Regions from separate parts of the Spirillospora sp. NPDC000708 genome, predicted to be linked through region 2. Evidence: riboswitches for the same ligand, from Rfam matches in the RefSeq annotation. Region 2 holds a riboswitch; each other region holds the start of a gene.
The links. A riboswitch is a leader RNA that binds a small molecule or an ion and turns the genes downstream of it on or off. The one in region 2 is predicted to bind cyclic di-AMP.

Region 1 (2,190 bases), on a different contig from region 2:
CACCACGTCGCCGGTCTGCGGCGCCTGGAGGAACTTGCCGTCGCCGACGTAGATGCCCATGTGGTGGAGGTTGCTGCCGAAGTACACCAGGTCGCCGGCGCGCAGCGAGGAGCGGGACACCTTGGTGCCGAGCTGGAAGAGGTCGCCGGTGTAGTGCGGCAGGCCCGGCTTGCCGACCTGGGCGTAGGCCCAGACGACGAGGCCGGAGCAGTCGAAGGAGCTCGGGCCGGCGGCGCCCCAGACGTACGGGCTGCCGAGCTTGGTGAGGGCCTTGCGGGCCATCTTGGCGGGCAGGTCCGAACCCTTGATCGTGGCGGTGAGGCCGGACTTCGGGTCGGTGGTGTGGGTGGTGGTCAGCTTGTCGAGGCGCTTCATGACCTCGTCCACCTTGGCCTTGGCGGCCTTGCGGGCGGCCTGGACCTTCGCCTGGGCCTGCTTGACCTGCTCGGTCCGCTGCTGCGCGGCGCGCTGGGCGGCCTCGGCCTGGTCGACCTGCTTCTGCAGGGCGAGGACGGTGGTGGCCTGGTTCTGCTGGAGGTAGGCCGAGTCGGACAGGCTGTCGGCGCTGCCGCCGGAGCTGAAGATCGCGTCGGGTCCGCCGCTCATGTAGTTGGCGGCGGCCAGCTGGGCGAGCCGCTGGCGGGCGGGCTCGGTCTGCTGCAGCAGCTTCTGCGCGTACGCGGTGGCGGACTTCTCCGCCTTGACCGCGCGGCCGAGGTCGACGCGGGTCTTGTTGAACTGCTCGGTGAGCGTCTCGGCCTCGTCGTTCAGTTCCTTGAGGCTCTGCTTCAGCCCCTTCTCCGTGGTGGGGAGGGGGCTGGGCGTCCCGGTGGCCTGCGGTGCGGCGGCGGGGCCGAAGGGGGTCGCGGCGTGCGCGGCGACGGGGGCGGTGGTGCCGAGGCCGATGACCAGCACTGCGGCGGCGGTGGCGGTCGGCGCGACGCGCCGCCGGGGACGGGGGTCCGGTGCCAAGCCGGTGTCTCCTCTCCTCGCTCGCCTACCGGGTTAGCTGACGGGTTCGGGCCAGGAGTCGCCCTACGACGTGCGTCGATTCACCCCAGGGGGATGGGTCCCCGGTTCGTCCGCGGGTGGGTGCCGCGGGGGATTCGGCGGTCCGGTCGCAGCCCCGGGGGGTGGGGCTCCGGACGACCGGATCTCGGGAAGATTACAAAGGATGGGCAAAGATGGCCAATCGAGGCCCGTGTGAGGCAGGGGACGAGCGGCTCTGAACAGGCGGCGCCGTGCGCCAAGTAGAATGGTGGCAGCCGCGCGTCTGCGGCGACTCCCGAACTCTCACGCAAGGCGAGCCCGCATGCCCATCTCCACGCGCGACGACCTCCGGAACGTCGCGATCGTCGCCCATGTCGACCACGGCAAGACGACGCTGGTCGACGCCATGCTCTGGCAGTCCGGCGCCTTCCGCGAGAACCAGGACGTCGACGACCGCGTCATGGACTCCAACGATCTTGAGCGCGAGAAGGGCATCACCATTCTCGCCAAGAACACGGCCGTCCGGCACAACGGCCTGACCATCAACATCATCGACACGCCCGGCCACGCCGACTTCGGCGGCGAGGTCGAGCGCGGCCTGTCCATGGTGGACGGCGTCGTCCTGCTGGTGGACGCCAGCGAGGGGCCGCTGCCGCAGACCCGGTTCGTGCTGCGCAAGGCGCTCGAGGCGCGGCTGCCGGTGATCCTGGTCGTGAACAAGACCGACCGGCCCGACGCCCGCATCGACGAGGTCGTGGACGAGACGTACGAGCTGTTCATGGACCTCGACGCCGAAGAGGACCAGATCGACTTCCCGATCGTGTACGCCTCGGGGCGCGCCGGGCGGGCGTCGCTGAACAAGCCCGCCGACGGCGGCATGCCCGACAGCGAGGACCTGGAGCCGCTCTTCACGGTCATCACCGAGACGATCCCGGCGCCGTCGTTCGACCCGGACGCGCCGCTGCAGGCGCACGTGACGAACCTGGACGCCTCCAGCTACCTGGGCCGGATCGCGCTGTGCCGCGTGCACGCGGGGACGATCAAGAAGGGCCAGCAGGTCGCGTGGTGCCGGCACGACGGCAGCATCGAGAAGGTGAAGATCACCGAGCTGCTGATGACCGAGGCGCTGACCCGCAAGCCCGCCGACGAGGCGGGGCCGGGCGACATCATCGCGATCGCCGGCATCCCGGAGATCATGAT
Region 2 (2,190 bases):
TCGGCTCACCGGCATTCTGCGGGACTCCTCGTCGGGGCCGGAACTGGCGCTGGACGAGGTGCTCGCGCGGATGGAGCACGACCGGGCGGCCGACGACACCACGATGTTCGCCCTGCACGTGGAGTGATCTTCAGCAGGTCAGGCCGCCCGTGAACCAGAGTGACGTAGGCCACATCGGCAGGGGAGTGGCGCGGTCCGTGTGATCTGCGCCGCGGCGCCCGGGCGGGCCGTGAAGGGCGGAAGCGTCCCGCGCCTTTTGATCATTTTACCTTTCCTGGGCCGGTGGGCGGTGGCTGGAATCCCCTATGCCGTAAGGGCTTCGGGCCGTCCGGAGAAAGATCGGGAAGGTCCGGCCGGGGGTGGTCGTTGAAGCGGGGTTGCAACGGCGTTGAGCAGGCAAAAGATCCTTTTGCGGCCGGTTTGCTTTTCTTGTGAGTGTTGGTACCTTCTTGCACGAATCAAGCAGCGCGTTCCATGCGTTGCACGCCGGCCGCTTCCATGCGCGGCCGAGGGTCGCTGAGCGGAATCCGCACGCGACGCGCGCCGCATATGCGCGCCCCCTCGAGATCAGTCGCTGAGATACATCCGAATATCCGGCACCGCGTCCCGCGGTGCGAGGCCGAGTCCGTCCAGGTCCACCCGACCGGACGGAGCCGGGGACCCAAGGTTCCAGGGGTGAATCGGCGCGTCCGTCAGGCCGCGCCGTAGGGCTCTTCCATGCCCGAATCCGTCAGCTAACCCGGTAGGCGTCATGGGAGACAAGGAGATTCCCTGCATGACCGGTCGTTTCGATCGTTTTACCAAGAACTTCGCCCCCCGACTGAGCGGGCGCCTCACCGGCGCCGCCTCCCGCGCCGCGCTCGCCCGCATGAGCCCCGAGGACCGGGCCGTGGGCGTCGCCGTGGCGGGTGTGATGGCCGGCGCGGTCGGACTGGCGATCTTCAACCCCCTGGCCGGGGGCACGGCGTCCGCCGAGACGCCCGCCCAGGCCGCCGCGCAGCACCGCGAGAGCGTGGTGTCCGAGCGCTCCGGGACCGAGCACGCGCCCCGCAAGGCGACCCGGTCCGCGTCCCGCACGGTCGCCGCGTCCACCGTGATCAAGCTGGCGAAGTCGCAGGTCGGCGAGAGCGAGAGCCGCAGCGGCTCGACCAAGTACGCGGACTGGTACGCCTCCACCCCGCACGCCGCGGTGACCGCCCGGCGCGACGGCGGCAGCGTCGGCGACTACCGGGGCGCCGAGTGGTGCGACATGTTCGTGTCGTGGCTCAGCGCGCAGACGGGCGTGAAGAACATGGGCTGGGACGCCTACACCGTCCAGCACGCCTCCTGGTTCGAGAAGGCCCACCGCTGGGGCGACACCGCCAAGCCCGGCGCGGTCGTGTTCTTCGACTGGCAGAACGGGTCCCGCGGCGGGATCGACGACATCGACCACGTCGGCCTCGTCGTCAAGGACAACGGCAACGGAACGATCACCACGATCGAGGGCAACACCGACAACGCCGTCAAGGAAAAGATCCGCGACAAGTCCGAAGTCGTCGGCTACGGATACCCCGACTACGCCAAGTCTCGATGATCCGTCCCGCAGGCGAATGATCTGATTCGTGCGGATGGAAGGCGCCCGGTCCTCGACCGGGCGCCTTTGGCGTTCCCAGGTGGTCTGCCGCGACCTGTCGGGTAATGCTAAGCATTGACAGCTTTTGATCTGAGTTGGCCCTTGACGCCTCCTTGCTGGAAAGGAACCCCTGACACGCCGGCGGAGCGGAGGGGGATGCCCATGCGGGTGCGCCCGGATGTGAGCGTGGTGGTGATCGCCTACAACGACGCCGCCCGGCTCCCGCGGGCGGTCGCCTCGTCGCTCGCGCAGTCGCTGGGCGGCGTCGAGACGGTGATCGTCGACGACGCGAGCACCGACGGCACCGGCGAGGCCGCGGACCGGCTCGCCGCGGCGCACCCCGGCCGGGTCGGGGCGGTGCACCTGCCCGTCAACTCCGGAGGCTGCGGCCGCCCGCGCAACGTCGGCGTCGAGCGGTCGGACGGCCGGTACGTGATGTTCCTCGACAGCGACGACCTGCTGGACCGGCACGCCTGCCTCAACCTGCTCTCCGCCGCGCAGGAGACCGGCGCCGACCTGGTCTCCGGGCTCTGCGACCGGGTCTTCCTGGACGTGCCGAAGGGCTCGAAGGACCGGGC
Region 3 (2,190 bases), on a different contig from region 2:
ACACCGTCACGGCGGCCGCGGACCGGGCGGCGCGCCCCACGCGCCGTCCCCCAGGGCGGCACGATCCACGCGTCGCCCCGCGGCACCGGGAGAGCGTGCCGCACCGGTCTCTCCGAGACCCGGCCGGCCCGGCCCACCGTGCGCACGCCGACAGCGTGCATGGCGCTGAGAGCGCGCCACGCTGGACCACACAGGGCTCCGGCCCGGGCGGTCCCCCGGACAAGGGGCCGCCGCCATCACAACATCAGCGCCGCTCTTTCGCACGCGGGACAAAGGGTCCCGCGCACGGGCCCCATGACGCCCACAGGATCGCAGCGGCAGCGCCGAATCCGCGCCGTGCGGCGCGGAACCGGGGACCCACCTTCACCGGAGTCCGGAGCAGTTCCGGACGGACATTCCGGTACCCGGGGTGAATCGGTGCGCCTCTTCCGGCACGACCGGTGAGAGCCGCCGTAGGGCCACTTCCACGCCCGAACCCGACAGCTAACCCGGTAGGCGTCTGGAAGAAGGAGTGAACACTGTCCACCTACCCTCAGCAGAACGCCCCGCCGCGGCCGGATGACGGGCCCGGACGGGCCTCCTAGCCGAACGGCACCAATCTCTCCGGGCGCGGCCGTCCGCTGAGCGCACGGCCGCGCCCGCCCCCTCTTTCTCTGCCTCTCCGCGGGCGCGACGACAGCGCCCCCTCCCGAGAGGACCCCCATCCGAACCGGCGTGCCCGCCCCCGGGCGCGCCACCGCCGAGTCCGTCCCGTGCCCGCGTGGCCGGTGACGGAGCCGGGGACCCACCCATGTCCCCTCGGGGTGAATCGGCCTGCCCGCAGGCCGTAGGGCGGCTTCCACGCCCGAACCCGTCAGCTAACCCGGTAGGCGGCATGGAAGCCAAGGAGATCCCCCCGTGGCAGGCAAGCACCGCAAGGCAAGCCCCACCAGCGACACGACTCCCATCACCCCCGTCAGAAGGACCCCCGCGCACCACGCGGCCCCCGCGAAGAAGGCGGGCCGCGCGGCCGGGGCCGCCCCGGCGCCCAGGGTGATCACCGCCCAGGTCCTGCCCGAGGCACCGGACGCCGGCGGCGAGACCGCCCACGCGGCGGCGGGCGGCCGGCACCGCAAGAGCGGGCGCGCCGTCGCCTGGCGCACCACCGGCGGCGTGATCATCGGCGCCGCCGTCCTCGGCACCGCCGTGGCCACCGCGCAGGCGTCGGTCCTGCCGTTCGGCGGGCCGGAGCCCGCCAAGCCGGCCGCCGCGGCCGACCTGGCCGTCGCGCCCGCGCCGCAGAAGCACGTGTCCCCGCGCCGGACGCCCCAGGCCGAGGCGCCCGCCAAGGCGGCGCCCCGTCGCAGCACGGCGAGCGCGCCGGAGGCCGCCGGCCCCAAGGAACGTTCCAAGAAGTCCCGCCCGACCGCCGAGGCCGCCATCGAGCTCGCCCGCTCCCAGGTCGGCACGAGCCCCGACGGCAACGGCGACACCAAGTTCGGCGACTGGTACGAGGGCACTGAGCGCGCCAAGGAGACCGTCGCCCGCGACGGCGGGTCCGTGCAGGAGTACAGCGACGCCGAGTGGTGCGACATGTTCATCTCCTGGATCGGCGACAAGCTCGGCTTCACCGACCAGATCGGCAGCGACGCCTGGACCGTCGCGCACGCCCAGTGGTTCCAGGACAACGGCCGCTGGGGCGACGCGCCCAAGCCCGGCGCGATCGTCTTCTTCTCCTGGAGCGGCGGCAAGTCCGCCGACGACATCCAGCACGTGGGGATGGTCATCAAGGACAACGGCGACGGGACGATCCAGACCGTCGAGGGCAACACCGGGAACTCCGTGCAGGTCAAGGAGCGTTCGACGGACACCGTGGTCGGCTACGGCTACCCCGACTACGCCTAGTGACCCCGGACGGCGACACGGCGCCGGTGGCACCGCTTCCACGGAAGGCTCAATAGGATCGCGCGCATGGAGGACGGCCCACCGCAGGACGGCCCCGCCGAGGACGAGGGGCACGACGCCCCCGGAACCCGGCGGGGCGGTCCCGTCCTTCCGCGGGACCTGTGGGCGCGGCCCGGCGCCGTGACGCGGCGCCGGGCCCTCGCGTTGGGCGCCGGCGGCGCCGCGCTGCTGGCCGCCGGCGGCGCCGGGGTCCTCGGCGCACGGTCCAGCGGGTCCCGGGCCGCGGCCCGCACCGCCCGGCCCTCC
Region 4 (2,190 bases), on a different contig from region 2:
GGGATAGCCGCCGAGGCCGTCGCCGTGCTCCTGCGCGAACGACCACGAGCTGTAGAAGAACGCCTTCACGCCGGTCTTCCGCTGGACGTGCTCCAGCCAGCGCTTGGCCCACGCGTTGACCTGGTGGTCGGACCTGCCGTCGGTCGTCTCCAGGTCGAGCATGAGCAGGTCGCCGGGCTGGAGGCCGGCGGACGTGACCGCCGACAGGAAGTGGTCGGCCTCCCGCACCGGGTCGTTCTTCGGATGCCCGTAGTGGTACGCGCCGCGGACCAGGCCGTTCTGGCGGATCTTCGCCCAGTTGGCGGGGAAGGTCGCGTCGTCGTGCCCGGTCCCCTCGGTGGCCTTGGCGATGCCGAACGCGAGGCGGCCGCCGCCCCAGTCGACGCCCCGGTCGTAGGTGGACACGTCCACCCCCTGCGGGAGGGGCCTCGACTGCTCGACGGCCTGGGACGGGGCCGCCTTCGACGCGGCGGCACCGGACGGGACCGCGTTCGGTGGGGCGGCGTTCGATGGAGCGGCGTCGGACGGGGCGGCCAGGTGGAGCAGGGCCCCGCCGGCGATCGCCGACGCCGCGAGCAGCTTCGCGAGCCGTTTCATCGGTCCTCCTCCCTTGTGGCGGGTGCCGTGGTGGCCGCCGTCGTCGCGCGCCGGTGCTTGAGGAAGACCAGCAGCGAGAGCGTCAGGAAGAGGACCGCGCCGACAGCGCTCCACAGCTCGACGGGCGGACCGTCGGTGGGAGCCGGCCGGGTATAGGCCATCGCGGCCGTCTTCGCGCCGCCCCCGGATGGGGGGCCGCCGTGATGCGCCGGTGCGGTGGCCGGCTTGCGGCCGATCGGGACCTTCTCGGGGTGCCCGTAGCCGACGACGTCGTCCTGGTCGCGGACCTTGCGCTTGACGAACCGCCCGTCGACGTTGCCCTCGATGGTGTGGATCCGCCCGCCGTCGACCTTGGTGACGATCCCGACGTGGTCGATGCCGTCGATGCCCTTGCCGCCGGACCAGTCGTAGAAGACCAGCGCGCCGGGGGCCGGCTCGGTGTCGAACGCCTTGTGCTTCTTGAAGAACGCCGCGTGCGAGGGCGTGTAGGCGTAGGCCCCGACCTGCTTGGCCACGCCGGCCTTCGTCGCGCCCCAGACGAGGAACATGTCGCACCAGGCCGCGTTCGAGAAGTCGTAGGAATGGTCGACGTTCTTCGAGTACCAATCCCCGAACTTGGTGTAGCCGCCTCCCTTCTCCGTGTACCCGAGCTCGGACTCGAGGTTATTGATCATTTCTTGGATGCCCGTGTCCAAGGGCCGTCCACCTCTCCTTTTCCGCCTGCCGGGTTAGCTGACGGGTTCGGGCCAGGAGACGGCCCTACCGCTGGCGACCAGCGGATTCACCCCAACGAACCTGGGTCCCCGGCTCCCTCTGGAGGGATTCGGCGGCCGGCCGGACTTCGGCCGATGCGGTGGAGACTAAGCACGGAATAAGGGCGTCACCAAATTTCCATGGCAAATAAATTATGCATAAGAAGGCACGCCGGAAAGCGAAATCCCCGGCGCCGTCGCGGTTCGCGGGCGAGCTTTTTCATGCACCCGGGTGCCGCATCAACCGATCGGTGGACCCGCCGGGTCGCCCGGACGGCGCGCGCCGTTCCGACCATCACCGGATGGGACCGGGCCCGCCGGCGGCGATCGTGGTCCTTGAACGGCCGGAACCGAGCACGAGGAGGACGTCCGTTGAACGACACGATCGGCGCGGCGATCCGCCTGCGGCGCCGCGCGCTGGGCATCACGCAGGCCCGGCTGGCCCGGATGGCCGGCCTCGACCAGCCGGCGGTCTCCCGCCTGGAGTCGGGTTCGCGCCTCCCGCCGCTGCCGGTGCTGGAGCGCGTCGCGAACGCTCTCGGGCTCCGCCTCACCATCGGCCTGGAGTCGCCGGCGGCACCGCCGGACGACCCCGCCGCGCCGCCACCGCGCTGAACGGGCCGGGCCCGGCGGCCGGATGCGGCGGCGCGGCCGGGCGGCCGGGGTCAGCCGGGCAGCCGGATGAGGCGCCGCTCGACGGCCGCGGTCACCGCGGCCGTCCGGGTGTCGACGCCGAGCTTGCCGAAGATGTGCACGAGGTGCGTCTTGACGGTGGCCTCGCTGATGAACAGGTTGCGCGCGATCCGCTGGTTGGACAGTCCCTTGGCCAGCAGTTCGAGGA

Region 1: it holds a riboswitch for cyclic di-AMP, as region 2 does, so the genes downstream of both, ABT299_RS07935 (C40 family peptidase) here and ABT299_RS02205 (CHAP domain-containing protein) in region 2, are expected to answer to the same signal.
Region 3: it holds a riboswitch for cyclic di-AMP, as region 2 does, so the genes downstream of both, ABT299_RS51480 (CHAP domain-containing protein) here and ABT299_RS02205 (CHAP domain-containing protein) in region 2, are expected to answer to the same signal.
Region 4: it holds a riboswitch for cyclic di-AMP, as region 2 does, so the genes downstream of both, ABT299_RS50165 (CHAP domain-containing protein) here and ABT299_RS02205 (CHAP domain-containing protein) in region 2, are expected to answer to the same signal.

Annotation. Positions count from the first base shown of each region.
Region 1 covers NZ_JBEPCJ010000007.1:78,168-80,357, forward strand. Annotated here, with positions in the region: gene ABT299_RS07935 (C40 family peptidase) at 1-972, opposite strand, end outside; cyclic di-AMP (ydaO/yuaA leader) riboswitch at 979-1,122, opposite strand; gene typA (translational GTPase TypA) at 1,313-2,190, shown strand, end outside.
Region 2 covers NZ_JBEPCJ010000002.1:140,439-142,628, reverse strand. Annotated here, with positions in the region: gene ABT299_RS02210 (SpoIIE family protein phosphatase) at 1-127, shown strand, start outside; cyclic di-AMP (ydaO/yuaA leader) riboswitch at 608-763, shown strand; gene ABT299_RS02205 (CHAP domain-containing protein) at 776-1,573, shown strand; gene ABT299_RS02200 (bifunctional glycosyltransferase/CDP-glycerol:glycerophosphate glycerophosphotransferase) at 1,775-2,190, shown strand, end outside.
Region 3 covers NZ_JBEPCJ010000175.1:2,663-4,852, reverse strand. Annotated here, with positions in the region: cyclic di-AMP (ydaO/yuaA leader) riboswitch at 312-513, shown strand; cyclic di-AMP (ydaO/yuaA leader) riboswitch at 738-880, shown strand; gene ABT299_RS51480 (CHAP domain-containing protein) at 898-1,884, shown strand; gene ABT299_RS51475 (hypothetical protein) at 1,951-2,190, shown strand, end outside.
Region 4 covers NZ_JBEPCJ010000152.1:3,915-6,104, reverse strand. Annotated here, with positions in the region: gene ABT299_RS50170 (glycoside hydrolase family 25 protein) at 1-597, opposite strand, end outside; gene ABT299_RS50165 (CHAP domain-containing protein) at 594-1,271, opposite strand; cyclic di-AMP (ydaO/yuaA leader) riboswitch at 1,299-1,436, opposite strand; gene ABT299_RS50160 (helix-turn-helix domain-containing protein) at 1,722-1,964, shown strand; gene ABT299_RS50155 (response regulator) at 2,015-2,190, opposite strand, start outside.